Regions from separate parts of the Brenneria populi genome, predicted to be linked through region 3. Evidence: predicted binding sites of a transcription regulator. Region 3 holds the regulator's gene; each other region holds the start of a gene.
The links. Region 3 encodes CRP, which controls carbon source genes, mostly activating them, when cyclic AMP is high. Its sites were predicted from a motif close to ATGTGANNNNNNTCACAT; they were not measured.
Positions count from the first base shown of each region.

Region 1: glpT (glycerol-3-phosphate transporter) is a predicted target of CRP. The motif match lies at 6,255-6,272, and genes of this name have one in related genera.
Region 2: gntK (gluconokinase) is a predicted target of CRP. The motif match lies at 1,625-1,642, and genes of this name have one in related genera.

Region 1 covers NZ_JAYWTM010000014.1:38,691-46,012, forward strand. Annotated here, with positions in the region: gene pldA (phospholipase A) at 1-74, shown strand, start outside; gene recQ (ATP-dependent DNA helicase RecQ) at 196-2,022, shown strand; gene rhtB (homoserine/homoserine lactone efflux protein) at 2,032-2,652, opposite strand; gene pldB (lysophospholipase L2) at 2,764-3,756, shown strand; gene yigL (sugar/pyridoxal phosphate phosphatase YigL) at 3,806-4,606, shown strand; gene glpT (glycerol-3-phosphate transporter) at 4,734-6,083, opposite strand; gene glpA (anaerobic glycerol-3-phosphate dehydrogenase subunit A) at 6,394-7,322, shown strand, end outside.
Region 2 covers NZ_JAYWTM010000022.1:14,138-21,459, forward strand. Annotated here, with positions in the region: gene gntU (gluconate transporter) at 1-957, opposite strand, end outside; gene gntK (gluconokinase) at 957-1,496, opposite strand; gene VSX58_RS17395 (amino acid aminotransferase) at 1,831-3,024, opposite strand; gene VSX58_RS17400 (YitT family protein) at 3,088-3,702, opposite strand; gene VSX58_RS17405 (Lrp/AsnC family transcriptional regulator) at 3,948-4,427, opposite strand; gene VSX58_RS17410 (amino acid permease) at 4,792-6,177, shown strand; gene VSX58_RS17415 (transporter substrate-binding domain-containing protein) at 6,218-6,982, shown strand; gene alr (alanine racemase) at 7,029-7,322, opposite strand, start outside.
Region 3 covers NZ_JAYWTM010000014.1:139,513-146,834, forward strand. Annotated here, with positions in the region: gene VSX58_RS14735 (ABC transporter ATP-binding protein) at 1-684, opposite strand, end outside; gene VSX58_RS14740 (ABC transporter permease) at 681-1,415, opposite strand; gene VSX58_RS14745 (ABC transporter permease) at 1,415-2,131, opposite strand; gene cysG (siroheme synthase CysG) at 2,602-3,981, opposite strand; gene ppiA (peptidylprolyl isomerase A) at 4,430-4,999, shown strand; gene crp (cAMP-activated global transcriptional regulator CRP) at 5,073-5,705, opposite strand; gene VSX58_RS14765 (OsmC family protein) at 6,024-6,431, shown strand; gene VSX58_RS14770 (phosphoribulokinase) at 6,493-7,322, opposite strand, start outside.

The sequences.
Region 1 (7,322 bases), 100 kb from region 3:
GCGAATCGCTGATTGACTACAATCACCGCCAGACCCGCTTCGGGGTAGGCGTGACGTTAAACGATATGTTCTGATTAGCGTCTTCGCACGCCGGTACGGCGGCCAGGCGCAGCGGGAATATTCAGGCAAACATTGCAGTTTCATCGGACGACGCTGAAAATAGCGTCTGTTTACGTTCATCAGATTGGGGAAGGCGTGTCTACGGCGGAAGTATTAAATAAGGAAGCGCTGGCGGTGCAAATCCTGCGGGAGACGTTCGGCTATCAGCAATTCCGGCCGGGTCAGCAGGAAATTATCAATGCGACCCTCGGCGGGCGGGACTGTCTGGTGGTGATGCCGACCGGCGGCGGGAAATCACTGTGCTATCAAATTCCCGCGCTGGCGCTGGATGGCCTGACGCTGGTGGTGTCGCCGCTTATTTCGCTGATGAAAGATCAGGTCGATCAGCTACAGGCTTATGGCGTAGCGGCGGCCTGCCTCAATTCAACCCAAACCCGCGAACAGCAGTTCGAGGTGATGGCCGGCTGTCGCGCCGGACGGATCAAGCTGCTGTATATCGCGCCGGAGCGCCTGACCACCGACAGTTTCCTTGACCACCTGCTGCACTGGAACCCCTCGCTGATTGCCGTGGATGAAGCGCACTGTATTTCTCAGTGGGGCCACGATTTCCGTCCCGAGTACCGGGCGCTGGGGCAGGTGAAACGGCACTTTCCCGATCTGCCGGTTATTGCGCTGACCGCCACCGCCGATGAAACCACGCGGCGGGATATCCTGCGCCTGCTGGATCTCCAGTCTCCGCTGATACAGGTCAGCAGTTTTGACCGGCCGAACATCCGCTATACGCTGGTGGAAAAATTCAAACCGCTCGATCAGCTGTGGATGTTCGTGCAGGGGCAGCGCGGAAAAAGCGGCATTATTTACTGCAATAGCCGGGCCAAGGTGGAGGATATCAGCGCCCGTCTGCAAAGCCGCGGGCTGAGCGTGGCGGCATACCATGCCGGATTGGATAACGAGCGCCGGGCGCAGGTGCAGGAGGCTTTTCAGCGCGATGACCTGCAGGTGGTGGTGGCGACCGTCGCATTCGGCATGGGCATCAATAAGCCTAACGTGCGTTTTGTGGTGCACTTTGATATTCCGCGCAATATTGAATCCTACTATCAGGAAACCGGGCGCGCCGGACGCGATGGGCTGGCGGCGGAAGCCGCGCTGTTTTACGACCCGGCCGATATGGCATGGCTGCGGCGCTGTCTGGAAGAGAAGCCGGCCGGACAGCAGTTGGATATCGAACGCCACAAGCTGAATGCGATGGGCGCCTTCGCCGAAGCGCAAACCTGCCGCCGCCTGGTGCTGCTCAACTATTTCGGCGAGGGGCGCCAGCAGCCGTGCGGCAACTGCGATATCTGTCTCGATCCGCCCAAACGTTACGACGGGCTGGTGGAGGCGCAGAAGGCGCTCTCCTGCGTGTACCGGGTCGGACAGCGTTTCGGCATGGGGTATATCGTCGAAGTGCTGCGCGGGGCGAATAACCAGCGTATTCGCGAATTCGGCCATGACAAGCTGCCGGTGTACGGCATCGGCCGCGATAAGTCCCACGAACACTGGATCAGCGTGCTGCGCCAGCTGATTCACCTGGGGCTGCTGAGTCAGAATATCGCGCTGCACTCCGCGCTGCAGCTCACGGAGTCGGCCCGTCCGGTGCTGCGCGGCGAAGTGCCGTTACAGCTTGCCGTTCCCCGGGTGATTAATCTGAAGCCGCGAACCGCGCAAAAAACCTACGCGGGGAACTACGATCGCAAGCTGTTCGCCAAATTGCGCAAGCTGCGTAAATCCATCGCCGATGAGAACAATGTTCCGCCCTACGTGGTATTCAGCGACGCGACCCTGCTGGAGATGGCCGAACTGCTGCCGGTTAACGCCGCGGAGCTGCTGCATATCAACGGCGTCGGGCAGCGCAAGCTTGAGCGCTTTGGTGCGCCCTTTATGAGCATGATCCGCGATCATGTCGATAATAATGACGAATGAGAGGGCGAGTTACGCTTTTTTCGCGCTCGCCAACAGTACGCCGACCAATATAAACAGCGAGCCAAAAGTCCGATTGAGTATCCGCATCTGCCGCGCGCCTTTCAGCCAGCCGGAAATCCGCTTGGCCAGCGTGGCGTAGCCGATCATCACAAAAATATCGACGATGACGGTGGTCGCCCCGAGAACCAGATACTGTGCGGCCTGCGGCTGATGGGGGATGATGAATTGCGGAAACAGCGCCGCCAGAAACACAATGCTTTTCGGGTTAGTCAGGTTAACCAGAATGGCGCGCTTCAGAAGCTTACGGCGCGGCATGGCGCTGGCCAGCGCATTCATGTCCAATGCGCCTGCCGAGCGCCACTGCTGGATCCCCAGCCAAATCAGGTATGCCGCCCCCAGCCATTTCAACAGGTCGAAAAATAGCAGGGACTGCGACAGCAGGGCGCCAAGCCCGATCCCCACCAGTATGATGTGTGCGATCAGGCCGATTTGTAAACCGGTAATAGAGGCGATGGCGCCGCGATAGCCGTGGCTGATGCCGGTGCTCATGGTATTGATCGCGCCTGAGCCGGGCGAAAGACTGAGAATCAGTGTCGTTAACAAGTAGGTTAACCACCAGTCGAAGGTCACTTTCCGCTGCTCCCCACAATATTTTATGACACAATACGCCGATACCTATATTTGCGCTATAGCTCACAAAGCCTTTCCGCAAGCTTCGCTGGCCTGCCCCGGAGATGTGTGATGATTCCGTATTCCGATAGCCTGTTAACGCGAGAGGCGCAGTTTTCCGCCTTTGCTAACGGAAAATTACTGGATTTTTGGCGTCGGCGCGAAGAAGGGGAGATGATCGGCGTCGACAATATACCGATCCGTTTCGCGCGCTTCACCTCTTCCCGCCACGATAAACTGGTCGTCGTGTTTCCCGGCCGTATTGAAAGTTACGTAAAATATAGCGAAGTGGCTTACGATCTCTTCCATAATGGCTACGACGTGCTGATGATGGACCATCGTGGGCAGGGGCGTTCCGGACGGCTGCTTGAAGATAGGCATCGCGGGCATGTGTTGCGCTTTAGGGACTATGCGGACGACGTCGAACTGCTGTGGCTGCAGCAAATCCGCGCCTGGAACTATACCCGGCGATTCGCGCTGGCGCATTCTATGGGCGGCGCCATTCTGGCTCAGTTCCTGGCCCGCCGGCCGGAAGCGTTTGATGCCGCGGCGCTGTGCGCGCCGATGTGCGGTATTCATCTGCCCATGCCGCGCTGGCTGGCCTGGCGGATTGTCGACTGGGCGGAGCGCCACCCCTCGGTGCGCGACTATTATGCGATCGGCACCGGTCAATGGCGGGCGCTGCCTTATAGAGTCAATGTATTAACCCACAGCCGGGAACGTTACCGGCGCAGCGTCAGGGCCTATGCCGACGCGCCGGAGCTGCGCGTCGGCGGGCCGACGTATCATTGGGTGCGCGAAGCCATCATCGTGGGAAGACAGCTGCTGACGCTGGCCGCCGATATCACGACGCCGATACTGCTGCTACAGGCGGAAGAGGACTGTGTGGTGGATAACCGCAGTCAGGATGCGTTTTGTCAGGCTCTGGCGCAGAGCGGCCACCCATGCGCGGGCGGGGCGCCCCGGATAATCAAGGGCGCCCGGCATGAAATTCTGTTTGAAAAAGATAGGATTCGCGCCGAGGCATTCGGGCTGATTTTGTCTCATTTCGCCCATTATCATTAAATTCCGCGGCAGGCGCCGCCGTACTCACCAGAGGTTAGAATTCACCGTTATGTACCATGTTGTCGCTTCCGATTTAGATGGCACGTTATTGTCAACCGACCATTCCTTATCCCCCTATGCGAAAGAAACCCTGAAGCTATTGACTGAAAAAGGCATTCATTTTGTGTTCGCCACGGGCAGGCACTATATGGATGTGGGGCAGATCCGCGACGGCCTCGGCATCAGCGCATTTATGATCACCTCCAACGGCGCCCGGGTTCACAATACGCAGGGCGAGCTGATTTTCAGCCATAATCTGGATCCGGACATCGCCCGCGATCTCTACGGCGTGGCGCACCACAACCCGGATATGCTGACGCACGTGTATCGCGACGATGATTGGTTTATGAATCGCCAGCGCCCGGAAGAAGAGCGTTTCTTTAAAGATTCGGTGTTTAAGTACAAATTGTTCGAACCCGCGCTGCTGGAAACGGACGGCGTCAGTAAAATCTTTTTTACCTGCGATTCGCATGAGCAGTTGCTGTCGCTGGAAACGGCGATTAATGCGCGCTGGGGCGATCGCGTCAACGTGAGCTTTTCGACGCTCACCTGCCTGGAAGTGATGGCCGGCGGGGTATCCAAAGGGCATGCGCTGGAGCAGGTGGCGAAAATTCTCGGTTACACTCTGCAAGAGTGCATCGCTTTCGGCGATGGCATGAACGACTACGAAATGCTGTCGATGGCGGGCAAGGGCTGCATTATGCAAAACGCCCACCGGCGTTTAAAGGATCTGCTGCCCGAACTGGAAACGATCGGCTCCAACGCGCAAAGCGCGGTGCCGAACTACCTGCGGCGTCTGTTTTTGGCGTAATTTGACGATGCGCTCCGCGCGGGGGGGCGGCGAAACAGCTCGCGCGGAGCGCCGAAAGCGCGCTTTTAGGCGCGGTTATCCCCGATTTCGCGGGGATAACCTGGGGCCAGGCCTGTACGCGCGCCGGCTACGCCTGCTTGGTCAACGCCTGTTTATGTTTCGTTTCGCTGAGCATCACCATGATGAGCAGCACCACGGCCAGAGCGCTGCCGCCGATCATCACCATAAAGCCGCCGTCCCAGCCGAAGAAGTCGACGGTATAACCCACGATGGCGCTGGCGGCGACCGATCCGCCGAGATAGCCGAACAAACCGGTGAATCCGGCCGCCGTACCCGCCGCTTTTTTCGGCGCCAATTCCAGAGCATGCAGGCCGATCAACATAACCGGGCCGTAGATCAAGAAACCGATGATGATCATGCACGCCATATCCACGTGGGGGTTGCCGGCCGGATTTAACCAGTAAACGATCGTGGCGATGGTGACCAGGACCATAAAGAACACGCCCGTCGCGCCGCGATTGCCTCTAAAGACTTTGTCCGACATCCAGCCGCATATCAGCGTGCCGGGGATGCCGGCATACTCATAGAGGAAATAGGCCCAGGAGGATTTGTCCAGCGCGAAGTGTTTCACCTCTTTTAAATACGTGGGCGACCAGTCGAGAATGCCGTAGCGCAGCAGGTAAACGAACACGTTGGCGATAGCGATGTACCACAGCAGTTTGTTGGGGAAAACGTATTGCATGAAGATCTGTTTCGCCGTCAGTTCTTCTTCCGCTTTTTCATTATAATCAACCGGATAATCGTTCTTATACTCTTCAATCGACGGCAGTCCGCAGGACTGCGGGGTGTCGCGCATCAGGGCGAAGGCGATCAGCGCAACCAGAATCGCGGCAAACGCCGGCATATACAGGGCGGCTTTCCAGTCGTTGAACCAGGCCATTCCGAGCAGGAACAGCAGAGGCGGAATACCGCCGCCGACGTTATGGGCGCAGTTCCAGACGGAAACGATGCCGCCGCGCTCTTTCTTTGACCACCAGTGAACCATAGTGCGTCCGCACGGCGGCCAGCCCATGCCCTGAAACCAGCCGCACAGGAACAGCAGGACGAACATAACGGCGATGCTGGACGTTGCCCAGGGAACGAATCCCATAAAGAGCATCACGGCGGCGGCCAGTATTAAACCCGCAGGCAGGAAGACGCGCGGATTGGAGCGGTCGGATACCGAACCCATGATGAATTTGGAAAACCCGTAGGCAATCGAGATGCCGGAGAGCGCAAAGCCAAGATCGCCGCGGGAAAAGCCTTGTTCGATCAGATAGGGCATCGCCAGCGCAAAATTCTTGCGCACCAGATAGTAAGCGGCATAGCCAAAGAAGATCCCCATGAAAATTTGCCAACGCAGGCGCCGGTATAAAGGATCGACCCGATCTTTCGCAATGCGGGGCTGATGCGCCGCGGGTTTAAAAATGCTCAACATAGCTGTCTCCAATACGCCCGAAAACGATAATTTTATGTTCTATAACGAGCATAATGGTATCCGGCATCGCGCTTTTCATCTGTGAGGCATCGCTCAAATGTTACATTTTTATGACTATGTGATATTTATGTGATTAAGTTGGCAAAATTTATCGCGCTCACGGCCCTTATTTAGTGAATTGAATCACATTTATAGGGTTTAATTGTCTCTTGTGCTCGTTTTGTTTTCGTTTTTGCTCTTTATCAAACATTAACCCTGCATTTTGTGTCTCAATAACAAGGTATAACCAGCCGCGTGAAGCGAGGACATGATGCGAAAGAGTGGGTCATACCGGGAAACCGACGTCGTGGTGATTGGCGGCGGCGCGACGGGAGCCGGAACATTGCGGGATTGCGCGCTGCGCGGGTTACGCTGCCTGTTGCTTGAACGCTACGATATCGCCACCGGGGCCACCGGGCGTAATCATGGACTGCTGCATAGCGGATCGCGGTATGCGGTGACCGATGGCGAATCCGCGCGCGAATGTATTGAAGAAAACCAGATTTTGCGGCGTATCGCCCGCCACTGCGTCGAACCCACCGACGGCCTGTTTATCACCCTGCCGGAGGACGATCTCGACTATCAGGCCCCGTTTATCGCCGCCTGCCGGCGGGCGGGGATCGATGCACGGGCCATCGATCCGCAAGAGGCCCTGCGGCTCGAGCCGGCGGCCAACCCCGCGCTGATCGGCGCGGTCCGGGTGCCTGACGGTACGGTGGATCCGTTCCGCCTGACCGCGGCCAATATGATCGATGCGCAAGAACACGGCGCCGAGGTGTTGACCTACCATGAGGTGATAGGCCTGATCCGCCAGGGCGATCGCATTACCGGCGTACGCGTTTTCGACCATAAAAGCGCGGTAGAAAGCGAAATCTATGCGCGGGTGGTGGTGAACGCCGCCGGGATTTGGGGTCAGCATATCGCCGAGTACGCCGATCTGCGCGTGCGGATGTTTCCGGCGAAGGGGGCGCTGCTGATTTTGGGGCACCGCATTAACAACATGGTGATCAACCGCTGCCGTAAGCCGGCCGATGCCGATATTCTGGTGCCGGGCGACACCATTTCGCTGATCGGCACCACCTCCACCCATATCGATTACGATCGGATCGACAATATGACGGTCACTTCCGCGGAGGTGGAGACGCTGATGCGCGAAGGCGCCAAGCTGGCCCCGCAGCTCGCGGCCACGCGCATGCTGCG
Region 2 (7,322 bases), on a different contig from region 3:
CTGTTTGAATACGCCGCCGGCTCCCGTCACCAGCAGAATGATCCCGGCGGGCTGCAGCGCGGCGGAGCAGATATCCATCACCTGCGCTTTACTCATCCCCTGACGGCGGGCAAGTCCATAGATAGCCAGTAAACAGGCCAGCAAGATGGAAATAAACGGGTGGCCAATCAGCTCCATCCAGTCGTAAAGCGCGGAGCCTTGTTCCACGAATAGCGTGCCGATGGTTTTCATCCCCACCAGCACCAGGGGAAACAGCACCAGCGCGACGCTAAAACCAAAGGACGGCATCGCCTTGCTGTTAAGCGAGGGCTCGTCCATTTCACTTTGCGGGATAGGGATTGTAACATACTGGCTGATGAAACGGCCGAACAGCGGCCCCGCCACCAGCATTCCGGGGATGGCGGCGGCAAGGCCGATGGCGATCATCCAGCCGAAATCCGCGTGCATCTGAGAAGCCAGCAGCATGGGCGTCGGGCCCGGAAGTAAAAACGCGGCGGCGGCGGCGACCCCGGCAAATAGCGGAATCAGCAGCTTGACCAGGTTGCCGTCAGTACGGCGGGCGACCGCAAAGACCATACCGATTAGCAGCATAATGGCGACTTCGAAGAATAGCGGCAGCGCGCAGATCAGACCGACTACCCCGAGGGCCAGATAGGCCCGGCTTTCGCCGAACCAGCCGACCATACGTCTGGCGATTTGATCGAGCGCGCCGGTTTCATGCAGAATGCGGCCGAACATCGACCCCAGCGCCACCACGACGGCGAGAAAACCGAGCGTACCGCCCATTCCTTTTTCCATGGTGCCGGCGATATCCGTCAGCGGCATACCGGAAAACACCCCCGTTCCCACGGAAACCAAAAGCAGGGCGACGAAGGCATGCATCCGTACTTTCATGACCAGAAACAGCAACAGCAGTACCGAACCCACCGCGGTGAGCACCAGCGTCAAGGTTTCCATCATTCCTGATCCCTGGCCTGCCGAATGATTTTCACCGCGTCGGTCACGACGCCCTCCAGGGACTGGTTGATATCGACGGTATACACATCCGTTTCCTGCGCATCCGGTTCCTGTAAGGTCTCAAATTGGGATACCAGCATCTGAGGTTTGAAAAAGTGGCCTTTACGGGCCTTCAGGCGCTGCTCAATAACGTCGAAACTGCCTTTCAGATAGATAAACGACACGTTTTGATTGCCGGCGCGCAGTTCATCGCGATAGTTCTGTTTCAGCGCCGAGCAGACCAGCAGGGAGATCTCATTGGTTCGCTGCATGGCGAAAATGGCGTCATTCAACGCCCGCAGCCAGGGCGCACGGTCGAGATCGTTGAGTGAATGGCCGGAAGCCATTTTGCTGATGTTGGCGCGCGGATGCAGGAAATCCCCGTCGAGGCTGGCGGCGCCCAGTCGAGCGGCGATGGCGCTGGCTACGGCGGATTTACCGCTGCCGGATACGCCCATCAAAATAAAAACGTGATGTGCTTTTTTCTGTTCAGTACTCATTTGTTGATACACGCCAGCTTACGCCCGGCTCTCCTGTCGTATAGGGTCAGAACGAATATTGTTACCGGTAACAATATTCGTTCTGAAGACTAAAAAAGGCAATGGGATTGATTAATTCCACACAAAAAATGTGACGAAATTCAAATAATGCCTTTTAGGCCAACGGCGTTCGGTATGCGCAAAGCGGGGTAAAAAGCGGTGCTTTGGCCGCTGCGGTATAAGGGGTAATTTGGATAATATGCTGATATATAAGGTTAATTTTTAACGATGGCGCGGCGAGGCGGCAGGGGAACAAAAAAACAGGCGCCGCCTCCAGGCGGCGCCTGCATGCGCTTTACTGAACGGCGGCGAAAGCCGCGGCGACGCGCTGAACGTTATCGTGATTCAGACCGGCCATGCACATGCGGCCGCTGGAGATCAGATAGACGCCAAACTCCTCGCGCAGGCGGTCAACCTGTTCCGGGCTGAAGCCGGTATAGCTGAACATGCCGCGCTGGGTCAGCAGGTAATCGAAATTGCGCGCCGGCAGCGCCTCTTTCAGCGCGGCGACCAGCGTTTGGCGCATTGCTAGAATACGCGTGCGCATCTCTTCCACTTCGGCGCGCCAGTCGGCGTTCAGCCCCGCGTCATTGAGCACTCTGGATACCACCTGAGCGCCGAAATTCGGCGGCGTGGAGTAGTTGCGGCGTACGGTCGCCTTCAACTGCCCCAGTACGCGCTGCGCGGTTTCGGCATCTTCGCAGACTACGGAGAGGCCGCCCACGCGTTCGCTGTACAGCGAGAAGATTTTAGAGAAAGAGTTGGCGATCAGAGCCGGAATGCCCGTGCTGGCGATCGCGCGGATGGCGTAGGCGTCTTGGTCGATGCCGGCGCCAAAGCCCTGATAGGCGATATCCATAAACGGAATCAGTTCACGGCTGATAAGCACTTCGATAATGCGATCCCACTGCTCGTTGGTTAGATCGGAACCGGTTGGGTTATGGCAGCAGGGGTGCAGCAGCACAATGCTCTGCGCCGGCAACTGTTGCAATGCGGACAGCATGGCGTCGAAATTCACGCCCAGGCTCTCGGCGTCGAAATAGGGGTAGGTGTGGACGTTAAAACCGGCGCCGGAGAAAATCGCGATATGGTTTTCCCAGGTGGGGTCGCTGACCCACACTTCCGAATTCGGGAAATAGCGTTTCAGGAAATCGGCGCCGACTTTCAGCGCGCCCGAACCGCCCAGCGTCTGGATGGTGGCGATGCGGCCGGCGGTCAGCGCCGGGTGACCGGCGTCGAACAGCAGGTGCTGAATGGCGCTGCGGTAAGAGTGCAGCCCTTCCATCGGTAGATAGGAGCTGGCGATTTTAGGCTGCTGCTCCAGATACTCTTCGGCCGCGCTGACGGCGCGGAGCTGGGGGATGATATTCTGCTCGTTGTAGTACAGACCGATGCTCAAATTCACCTTGTCCGCGCGCGGATCCTGCTTGAATTTTTCCATTAGCGACAGAATCGGATCGCCGGCGTAGGCATCAACTTTTTGAAACACAGCGTAACTCTCCTGGATAGGGTATATAGATATCGGGTAATGCGACGGCGCGGGTTCGGGCCGTCAAGCCGCGTAGCGGCCGGGGCGATGATTCATCGCGATAATCAGGTTGAGAATGGTCGCGCCCAGAATCGAAGCGATCAGCATGGGTATGCTTACCACGAACAGGGAAGCCAGCACAATCACAATGTCCACCCCCATTTGTAATTTTCCCGCGCGGATCCCGTATCTATCCTGAAGGTAGAGCGCCAGAATGTTCACGCCGCCCAGACTGGCCTTGTGGCGGAACAGCACGATGAATCCCAGCCCCATAATAACGCTGCCGAACAGCGTGGCGTAGAACGGATTCAGCTTATCCATATGAATAAACAGCGGATGAAGGTCGGAAAACAGGGAAACCAGCGCCACGGCGCAAAACGTTTTAATGGTGAATTTCCAGCCCATTCGGCGGATAGCCAGATAATAGAACGGCAGGTTCAGCAGAAAAAACGCCGTACCGAAGGAGATATGGGTCAGGTAATGGAGAAGAAAGGCCATTCCCGCGGTACCGCCGGTCAGCGCCCCGGACTGACGTAACAACACGACGCCGAAAGAGACCATCAGCGTGCCAATCAGGATGGCCAGAACATCTTCCGACAGGGAATGTGACAAATTTTCTGTAGCGATAACGTTATCCATGATGGCGGCTCAATAGGTAGTGAACAGAACGATAAAACTCGGAGATATTAAGCAAAAATTACACCATGTCACAGGTTGGCGGGGCGTCTGCGGGCAGGGATAAGCGTAACTTATTGAATTGTAAATAACAAAAAATGCATAAATATTGCATGCAATGGCTTTTTTTGCGTGGTTTGTGTGTTTTGGGTTTATTTATGCATGAATCGATTGGCGACGTGCACCGGCAAGGCGCACGACGCCCCATGTTAGGGCAACGGGGGCGCTTCCGGCGTCATCAGGCCGTTTTCCTTGAGGCGATTAAGCACCACGGAGGTTTTCAGGTGCGCCACGCTCTGGTTTTGCGACAGAATCTGGCTGATTAACGCGCTCAGCGCCGGCAGGTCCGCCACCGCGACTTTCAGTAGATAATCGGCGTCCCCGGTGGTTTTGTAGGCGTCGATAATGGCGTCGACTTCCCCCAGCATGCGGTGAAAGCTCTCAACATAATCGTTGGTATGGTTAATCAGCCGCACTTCGATCAGCCCCAGGCACTCCAGGCCGACCGCGTTGGGGGAAAGGCGGGCGTGGTAGCCAAGAATAAGCTGCGCCTGCTCCAGCGCAATACGGCGGCGGGAACACTGGGAGGCGGAAAGCCCCACCAGTTCGCTCAGCTCCTGATTGGTGAGACGCGCGTTGGACTGCAACAGCGTCAGAATTTTCAGATCAAAGTCATCAATGTGGTACATGGTTCCCCCAAACGGCGCCGAATCATCAAGAACACAGACTAACAGCTTTTTATCCCGCTTTGTCTATCGCCGCCGGCCAGGCAGGCTATCATGGCCGGCGCAACCTGCACCATTATGGATCGTTATCATGCGTAAAAAACGCCTGGTTGTTTATTTTCATGCGAAAAATGATTCTTTTATGCACCGTGTAAACATTTAATGTTTTTTAATGCATGATTCGTGAAATAAAGATAAATATAAATTATCAGCTTTTTCATTGCGTTATCCCTTTCCCCGACGAAACGCGGCGGCGAAACGATCGCGGCTGGCCTGATAGTTGCTAAGCCGGTGAACAGACTTTTCCATTTTTTATCGGGATAAACTCATGGACAAACAGCAGTCAGAGGGCCAGTTGAAGAGAGGCCTGAAAAACCGTCATATCCAGCTTATCGCCCTGGGCGGCGCGGTGGGCACCGGCCTTTTCCTGGGGATTGCGCAAACCATTAAAATGGCCGGGCCGTCGGTGCTGCTCGGCTATGCCATTGCCGGAGCGATCGCTTTTTTCATTATGCGCCAGCTGGGGGAGATGGTGGTGGAAGAGCCGGTGGCCGGCTCATTCAGCCATTTCGCGCATAAGTATTGGGGCGGTTTCGCCGGCTTTATGTCCGGTTGGAATTACTGGGTGCTTTATGTCCTGGTCAGTATGGCCGAGTTAAGCGCGGTCGGCATCTATGTTCAATACTGGTGGCCGGATATTCCGACCTGGGTATCGGCAGCGGTTTTTTTCGTGCTGATTAACGCCATCAACCTGACCAACGTGAAAGTTTACGGCGAGATGGAGTTCTGGTTTTCCATTATCAAAGTGGCGGCGATCGTCGGTATGATCCTGTTCGGCGGCTATCTGCTGATCGGCGGCGCCGGCGGGCCGGAAGCCGGCGTGGCGAACCTGTGGCGGCACGGCGGGTTTTTCCCCAACGGCATCGGCGGCATGGTGATGGCGATGGCGGTGATTATGTTCTCTTTCGGCGGCCTGGAGCTGGTGGGCATTACGGCGGCGGAAGCCGATAACCCGGAAAGCAGCATTCCGCGCGCGACCAATCAGGTGATTTATCGTATCCTGCTGTTTTACGTCGGCGCGCTGGCGGTGCTGCTGTCGCTCTACCCGTGGCCGAAAGTCGTCGAGGGCGGCAGCCCGTTCGTGCTGATTTTCCATGCGCTGAACAGCGACGTTGTGGCGACCGTGCTGAACCTGGTGGTGCTGTCTGCCGCGCTGTCGGTGTACAACAGCTGCGTCTATTGCAACAGCCGTATGCTGTTCGGCCTGGCGAAGCAGGGGAATGCTCCGCAGGCGCTGCTGAAGGTGAACAAGGGCGGGATTCCGCTGATGGCGCTGGGCGTGTCGGCGCTGGCGACGGCGCTGTGCGTATTGCTCAACTATGTGATGCCGGGTAAAGCGTTTTCGCTGTTGATGGCGCTGGTGGTTTCCGCGCTGGTGATCAACTGGGCGATGATCTGCATTACGCACCTGAAATTTCGGATGGCTAAAAAGCGGGCGGGGGAAGAGACCCGGTTTAAAAGCCTGGGCTATCCGGCCACCAATATCATCTGCCTGCTGTTTCTGTTCGGAATTCTGGTGGTGATGGCGATAACGCCGGGTATTCAGATTTCGGTCTGGCTGATCCCGTTCTGGCTGCTGGTGCTGGCGGTTAGCTATGCGATTAAAAATAAAAAACGTTCTTTGTCCGCATTGGCCGTAAAGGCGGATTGCTGATCGTTGTCTGCGGGCCTATTCAATTTTGTGAGGAAACGCGATGATAAAATGGAGTCCACTTGCGTTGTTGTTGATTGCCGGCGGCGCAAGCGCACAGTCCCATCTGGATAAAGTGGTGGAGCGGGGGACGCTGAACGTCTGCACCACCGGCGACTATAAACCTTATACCTACCTGCGCGACGACGGCCGCTATGAGGGCATCGATATCTCGATGGCCGAATCGCTGGCGCAGAGTCTGGGCGTAAAGGTGAATTGGGTTAAAAGCACCTGGAAGACGCTGCTGGCGGATTTACAGGCGGGTAAATGCGATATCGCCATGGGCGGCATCTCGGTGACGCTGGCGCGGCAAAAGGCGGCGTTCTTTACTACGACGCTGGATGTGGATGGCAAAATCCCGCTGGCGCGCTGTGAAAATAAAGACAAATACCAGACGATCGAACAGCTTAACCAGCCGTCGGTGCGGCTGATCGAACCGGCGGGCGGCACCAATGAAGCCTTCGCGCATAAATATCTGCCGCGGGCGACGCTGATACTGCAAGACAACGTGACCATTTTCCAGCAGTTGGTGGATAAAAAGGCGGATGTGATGGTGACGGAAGCGTCGGAAGCGTTGTTCCAGCAGAAACACTACCCGGAGCTGTGCGCGATTAACCCCGATAAGCCGTTACAGTACGGCGAAAAAGCCTATATGCTGCCGCGTGACGATATGACCTGGAAACAGTATGTCGACCAGTGGCTGCACCTGAGCAAAGCGACCGGCGAGTACCATAAGATTGTCGGCGAGTGGCTGGCGGTCAGCCCGTAACGGGCATAAAAAACGGGCCATCTGCGATGGCCCATATCGCTATCCGTTACTCGTCGATATACTCCAGCCTGGCGCGCTGGGTCAGCCGGGTGATGAGTTCATAAGCGCTAATGCCGGTATGCGCGGCGATTTTTTCAACCGGCAACACATCGCCCCAGACGACCGCCCGATCGCCCACCCGATCCTGCGCATCCGGCCCGAGATCGACCGTAATCATATCCATCGACACGCGCCCGGCCAGCGGCGCTTCCCGTCCGTTGATCCACACCGGCGTGCCGGCGGGCGCGCTGCGCGGATAGCCGTCGCCGTAACCGATGGCCACCACGCCCAGCTTGGTATC
Region 3 (7,322 bases):
GGCGCCCTGATGCAAAAAGACCACGCGATTAGAGACTTCGCGGGCGAAGTCCATCTCATGGGTGACGACCAGCATGGTCATCCCTTCATCGGCCAGCGCGCGCATAACGCGCAAAACTTCGCCGACCAGCTCCGGATCGAGCGCGGAGGTCGGTTCGTCAAACAGCATGACTTTCGGCGCCATGGCCAAGGCGCGAGCGATGGCCGCCCGCTGCTGCTGGCCGCCGGAGAGGTGGGCGGGGTAATAATGTTGTTTATCGGCCAGCCCTACTTTTTCCAGCAGGTGCCGGGCGTGCTCCACGCACTCCGCGTGCGGGCGTTTTAATACGTGCACCGGCGCTTCGATCACGTTCTCCAATACGGTTTTATGCGACCACAGATTGAAGTTCTGAAATACCATCCCGAGCCGTGAACGTATGCGTTCGATCTGCTTGAGGTTGGACGGGCGGCTCTGCCCCTTGCGATTGGTTTGCATGGCGATCGTCTCGCCGTCGACGATGATTTCGCCCCGATCGGGCAGCTCCAACATATTGATGCAGCGCAATAAGGTGGATTTTCCCGAACCGGACGAACCGAGAATGGAAACCACCTCTCCCTGGTTGGCATCAAGAGAGATCCCTTTCAACACTTCCAGAGAGTCGAAGCTTTTATGAATGTTTCGCAGGCTAATCGCTGGCGTGGTCATTGGATATCTCCCAATTTCTTAATTTTTTTTGCCGTCGGCTGTGCGACAGGCGCGCGTAAGTGAGGCGTGACGCTATATTCCGCCCATATCAGCAGACGCGTCAGAATAAGGTTGATAAAGAGATAGATCGCGCCGGCGATCAGGAACACTTCGAGCGCCCGGTAAGTTTCAGAGATGATGCGCGCCGCGATGCCGGTAATTTCCATCAGCGTAATAATGGACGCTAATGACGTGGATTTGATCATGGAGATCAATTCATTGCCGTAAGCGGGCAGCGCCTGACGCAACGCCTGCGGAAAAATAACGCGTCTGAAAATCATCAGCGTCGGCATGCCGCAGGCGCGGGCGGCTTCGATCTGTCCTGCGGGGACGGACTGCAGTCCGCCGCGGATAATTTCGCTGGCGTAAGCGCCGGTACACAGGCTGAGGGACAGCAGCGCGCACCAATAAGGCTCGCGCAGCAACGGCCAGAGAACGCTTTCCCTGATCCAGGAGAATTGTCCCAGTCCGTAATAGATCAGGAATAGCTGCACCAGTAACGGCGTACCGCGAAAAAACAGCACATAGGTACGGGCGATGCCGCGTAGCACGGGGTTGCCGCCAATCTGCATTAACGCCAGGCCCAGCGCCAGAAAGAACCCGAGAAATACGGAGCCGATCGCCAGTTGCAGGGTTAAGGGAATACCGGGAATAATTTCCAGAAACGTTTCATAAATAAAAGAAAAATCCATCAGCGTTTCACACCCCGGGAATAATAGGCTTCCGTCCGGCGCATGATCCAGCCGGAACAGAGAGAGATAAGCAGATAAAGCATCGCCGCCGCCATAAAGAAATCAAACGGTTTGCCTGTCGAACCGGCGCCGGTCTGGGACTGGCTCAGCAGTTCGGCGACGCCGGTAACGGATACCAGGGCCGAGGCTTTCAACACCAATTGCCAAACGTTGCCCAGCGCGGGGAGCGCATGGCGCAGCAATAGCGGCATGATGATGCGCCGCAGGCGCAGCATGGTTGACATACCGCAGGCCTTGGCCGCTTCGATCTCGCCTTTGGATAAGGCGTAAAACGCGCCGCGGAACACTTCTGTCTGCTGCGCGCCGGAAGAGACGCCGACGGCGATAACCCCGGCGACAAAACCGGGAAGGCCCAAAAATTCATTGCTGCCGAATAGATTGGCGATCGTGGTTAACGCCGAACTGCCGCCGAAATAGAGCAAATAGATGATAAGCAGATCGGGCACGCCGCGTACGATCGTGGTGTAGGCGTCAGCCAGATAGCGCGCGGGACGGTTGCCGCAGATTTTCGCCCAGGCGCCGAGCGTGCCGATCAGCGCGCCAAGCAGAAACCCGCCGCACGCCAGCGCCAGCGTCATGCCCATACCGATCAGTAATAATTTTCCCCAGCCATTTTCACCAAAACTGATGAGTTGCCAGAAAGTCACTTCTTCCACAGATAGCTCCCAACGATTTATTGTTCCGATACCGATAGATACAGAACGTTTTTTGTGATCAGAGGACCGCTCACCCTGTTCGGGAACGACGATGCGGATAGGTAGCTTCTTCAGAGACAAACAGAGAGATATGTCCAGACCGGGTCTGCGGGATTTCAGCCGGGTATCGCTTTGCTATTCTGTTGAAGTACTTAGGGAACTAAGCAATATCCAGGCCACTTTTTGTTGATTCGGCGACTGACTAATTATTCATATATTTTGCTTATAAAATAATATGAATTTAATGGGAAAATGATCGCCGGGATGGAAGGCGAGGGGAGAAGAGTCGCTCTGTTCGCCGGGAGGTAACCAAAATAGTGCATGTGTTGCACTATTTTGGCTTTGCGATCTATTTTGGTGCGCTGGCGCGTCGCGATCCTTGTTTCTCTCCGCGCGGCCGGCGGCGTTCGGATAGCAAAAGCGCCCGGCGGTTATTCTGCCGGCTGGGTAAACCAGTTCAGTTTTTCTCTGAGGCCGACGACATTACCGACAATGATTAAGCTCGGGCTAACGGCCTGTTTTGCCAGCTCCCCAAGCTGCGACAGCTGCCCGGCGAATACCCGCTGCGCCGTGGAAGTGCCATTTTCGACCAGCGCCACCGGTACGGTTTCAGGAAGCTGCTGTTCTATCAATTTTCGCTGAATATAATCGGCCTGCTGCAGGCCCATGTAGAACACCAGCGTCTGTTTTTCGGCCGCCAGACTGGCCCAATCAAGCTCGGCGTCATGCTGGACATGGCCGGTGATTAGCCGTACTCCCTGAGAGTAGTTGCGGTGCGTCAGCGGGATGCCGCTATAGGCCGAACAGCCGGAGGCGGCGGTAATGCCCGGCACCACAGAGAAGGGGATTCCGGCCTGTCGCAAATGCTCCAGCTCCTCGCCGCCGCGGCCGAATATGAAAGGATCGCCGCCTTTCAGCCGTACGACCCGTTTTCCCGCCAGCGCTTTTTCCTGCAGCAGCTGATTAATCTGTTCCTGAGGAATGCAATGATGTCCCGACTGTTTGCCGACGAAAATACGCTCGGCGTCGCGTCTTATCAGGTTAAGCACCCCCTCTGAAACCAGGCGATCGTAAACCACGATATCCGCCTGCTGTAGCTTCTGTAAGCCTTTCAGCGTTAATAGCCCGGCGTCGCCGGGGCCCGCGCCCACCAGCGTTACTTCCCCTCTGTCATCGAGCGGTTCAGAAAATAGTTGCTCGGTGAGGCGCTGGACGCTGGCGGCGTCGTCATTCGCCAGCGATTGCAGCAGCCGATCGTGAATAAACAGTTTTTCCCAGAAGCGACGGCGAGTATCCGATTTTCTGAAGCGGCTTTGCACGCGCTGACGCAGTTCTCCGGCAAAGGCGGCCAGCTTGCCAAGGTGCTGCGGCAGAAGACTTTCCAATTTTTCACGCAGTATACGCGCCAGCACCGGCGCGCTTCCCCCGGAAGAGACGGCAACCATCAGCGGCGAGCGGTCGATGATGGACGGCATAATGAAACTCGCGCTCTGCGGGTCATCCACGGTGTTGCAGAAAATCTGCCGTTGGCTGGCATGGTCGTAAACCTGCCTGTTGATTTCGCTATCGTCGGTGGCGGCGATGACCAGCCATGTGCCCGTCAACAGCTTGGGATCGAACGATCCCTGAACCAGGGTCGCCCGCTTTTCTTGCTGCCAGTGAATAAATTTGTCGTTGAAGCCGATGGCGTTCACCGTAAGAATGGCTCCGGCATCCAATAATAGTCTGGCCTTGCGTTCCGCCACTTCTCCCCCGCCCACCAGCAAACAGTGCTTGTCGCGTAACTGACAGAATATTGGCAGGAAATCCATGTGGTGCCTCTTGATAATTAGGGTTGATAAAAGCCGCCTGCCGCCGGGACAGAATACGGAAGAGCAATATCGATGGCGATCTCTTATCCGTCGCGCCGCGGCCGTCGACGCTGGATAAGCTACGCTGCTGTCTTTGACCTGAACGCCATTTCCCGTAACCGTGCGGCGCGCATTTTCCAGACCGCGACCATCATATAGGCGAAAATGCTGTTTTTTCAATGGGCTGTCGAATAATAATTCACTGACTCTTTGTGTCGTTACCCATCAACGATCGCGGCGCGGACTGCGAGGCCTTAATAATAAAGCCGGCATCAAGCCGTACGGTATCTGATGATGGGTTACGGTAGGCATTCCGTACGTAAAAAAAAGTAAATGGGTGGCGTTGGCGGGTGCGGATACTTACAATCACTACGCTTTCTGTAGTCGATTTCTTCAAAAAGGAATTCTCATGCTCAAACGTACTCTGGTTGCGGCGGCAGCCTTTATTTCTCTCACCGCTTTTTCTCCGGCGTTTGCCGCTTCCGGCACAACGCATGTTTTACTGACCACGTCGGCAGGAAATATTGAACTGGCGCTGGATAATCAAAAAGCGCCGGTTTCGGTGAAGAATTTTGTCGAGTACGTTAATAGCGGCTTTTATAACGGGACGACGTTTCACCGGGTGATCCCCGGCTTCATGATTCAAGGGGGCGGCTTCACCAGCGACATGAAGCAGAAAGCGACCAATCCGGCGATCGTTAACGAAGCGGATAATGGCTTGCGCAATTTGCGCGGCACCATTTCTATGGCGCGTACGGCGCAAAAAGACAGCGCCACCAGCCAATTCTTTATCAACGTGGCGGACAATGCGTTCCTCGATCATGGGCAGCGTGATTTCGGCTATGCGGTGTTTGGTAAAGTGGTGAAAGGGATGGATGTGGCGGATAAAATCGCCCAGGTGCAAACCGAAAACGTCGGCCCTTATCAGAATGTGCCCACCAAGCCGATTGTGATCCAGTCAGCGAAAGTTCTGCCCTGACGGGTCATTCCCTACGTGCGGAAAAAAACGTGAGAATACTCTCACGTTTTTTATCGTCGAATCATATTGCGGCTTAACGGGTGCCGTAAACCACGATGGTTTTGCCGTGCGCGGAGATCAGGTTTTGGTCTTCTAACATTTTCAGGATCCGCCCCACGGTTTCACGTGAACAGCCGACGATCTGGCCGATTTCCTGACGCGTAATTTTTATTTGCATGCCGTCCGGGTGGGTCATGGCATCCGGTTGTTTCGCCAGGTTCAGCAGGGTCTGAGCAATACGCCCGGTGACATCAAGGAATGCCAGATTGCCGACTTTCTCCGACGTCACCTGCAGCCTGCTGGCCATCTGAGCAGACAGACGCATCAGAATGTCGGGGTTCACCTGAATCAGCTGTCTGAATTTTTTATAGGAAATTTCAGCGACTTCACAAGCCGTTTTCGCCCGCACCCAGGCGCTGCGCTCCTGACCCTCTTCAAACAGGCCGAGCTCGCCGATAAAATCGCCCTGATTAAGGTAAGAAAGGATCATCTCTTTGCCTTCTTCATCCTTGATCAGCACGGCGACAGAGCCTTTCACGATGTAGTAAAGCGTCTCTGCTTTTTCACCCTGGTGAATAAGCGTACTCTTCGATGGATACTTGTGGATATGGCAATGAGAAAGGAACCATTCGAGAGTCGGGTCTGTTTGCGGTTTGCCGAGAACCATTCGATATCATCCTCTGTTGTCAGTCACTGCGCAAATCACAGGGCTCAGAGTTCCCTGTACGGCGTATTTACTGTTAAAAGTTCAAATTCAGTGTAGGCAGAGCGACGTCCGGGAATATACTGAAGCCTTTATCTGGCGACGTCATCATCTCCCGGCATCTGAGTTTGTCCAGAATAAGGCAGATTCTGCTGTTGTTTTTAACACAGCTTGAAGGACGTGTCTTGTGTTGTCTCACCTCAGCATGATAAAGCTCTGGTTATCAGATGATTTTGTACAGTAACGATATAAAATTTCAAAAAATTTTTAGCGGAGGGCGCCATGCGGGCTCGAGTGAAGTGGGTTGAAGGTTTAACATTCCTTGGCGAATCATCTTCCGGACATCAGGTTTTAATGGATGGCAATTCGGGGGATAAAGCGCCGAGCCCGATGGAAATGGTATTGATGTCGGTTGGCGGATGCAGCGCGATCGATGTGGTATCGATACTGCAAAAAGGGCGTAATGACGTCGCCGACTGCGAGGTTAAGCTTACGTCAGAACGGAAAGCGGAAGCGCCGCGCCTGTTTACCCATATCAACCTGCATTTTATCGTAAGCGGCAAAGGGTTGACCGAAAAAGCCGTAGCGCGCGCGGTCGCGCTCTCCGCGGAACGGTACTGCTCGGTGGCGCTGATGCTGAGCCAGGCGGTGGAGGTGACCCACAGTCATGAAGTCAGGGAGTTGGCGTAGCGCTCCGAGCCGACGTCGCGCGGTATTGACCCGACGGGTTATGCCGCGCCTATCCGTCGGGCTATTGAATTTTTTTCCCTTCCAGCAACCGCTGCACCAGCGGCGCCATAATTAACTCCATCGCCAGCCCCATTTTCCCGCCGGGCACCACCAGCGTATTGATATGAGAAATAAACGATCCCTGCAACATCGCCAGCAGATAGGGGTAGTCGATATTATCCAGCCCCTGAAAATGGATCACCACAAAGCTCTCGTCCAGCGAAGGGATCGATTTTGCCGCGAACGGATTGGAGGTGTCCACGGTGGGAACCCGCTGGAAGTTGATATGGGTGCGTGAAAACTGCGGCGTAATGTAGGAGATGTAATCTTCCATGGAGCGAACGACCGAATCCATTACCGCTTCGCGCGAGTGGCCGCGTTCGTTCACATCGCGGATCAGCTTTTGAATCCACTCCAGATTGACGATAGGCACCACGCCGACCAGCAAATCGACATGCTGCGCCACATTGTGCTGAGCGGTAACGACGCCGCCGTGCAGCCCTTCATAAAAGAGCACGTCGGTCGGCTCGGGCATCGGCTCCCACGGCGTGAATGTGCCGGGCACCTGATTGTAGGGAATGGCTTCATCGTAGGTATGAAGGTATTTACGCGTTTTCCCTCGTCCGTGCTGACCATATTCGATAAAGGATTGCTCGAGCAGGCTAAAGTCGTTGGCCTCCGGGCCGAAATAGCTGATATGACGGCCGAGATCCCGCGCCTTGCGGATCTCCATATCCATTTCCGGACGGGTATAGCGGTGAAAACTGTCGCCCTCAAGCCGGGCGGCGCGCATGTTTAACTGCTGAAAAATCTTGTGGAATGCCTGGCTGGTCGTTGTGGTTCCCGCGCCGC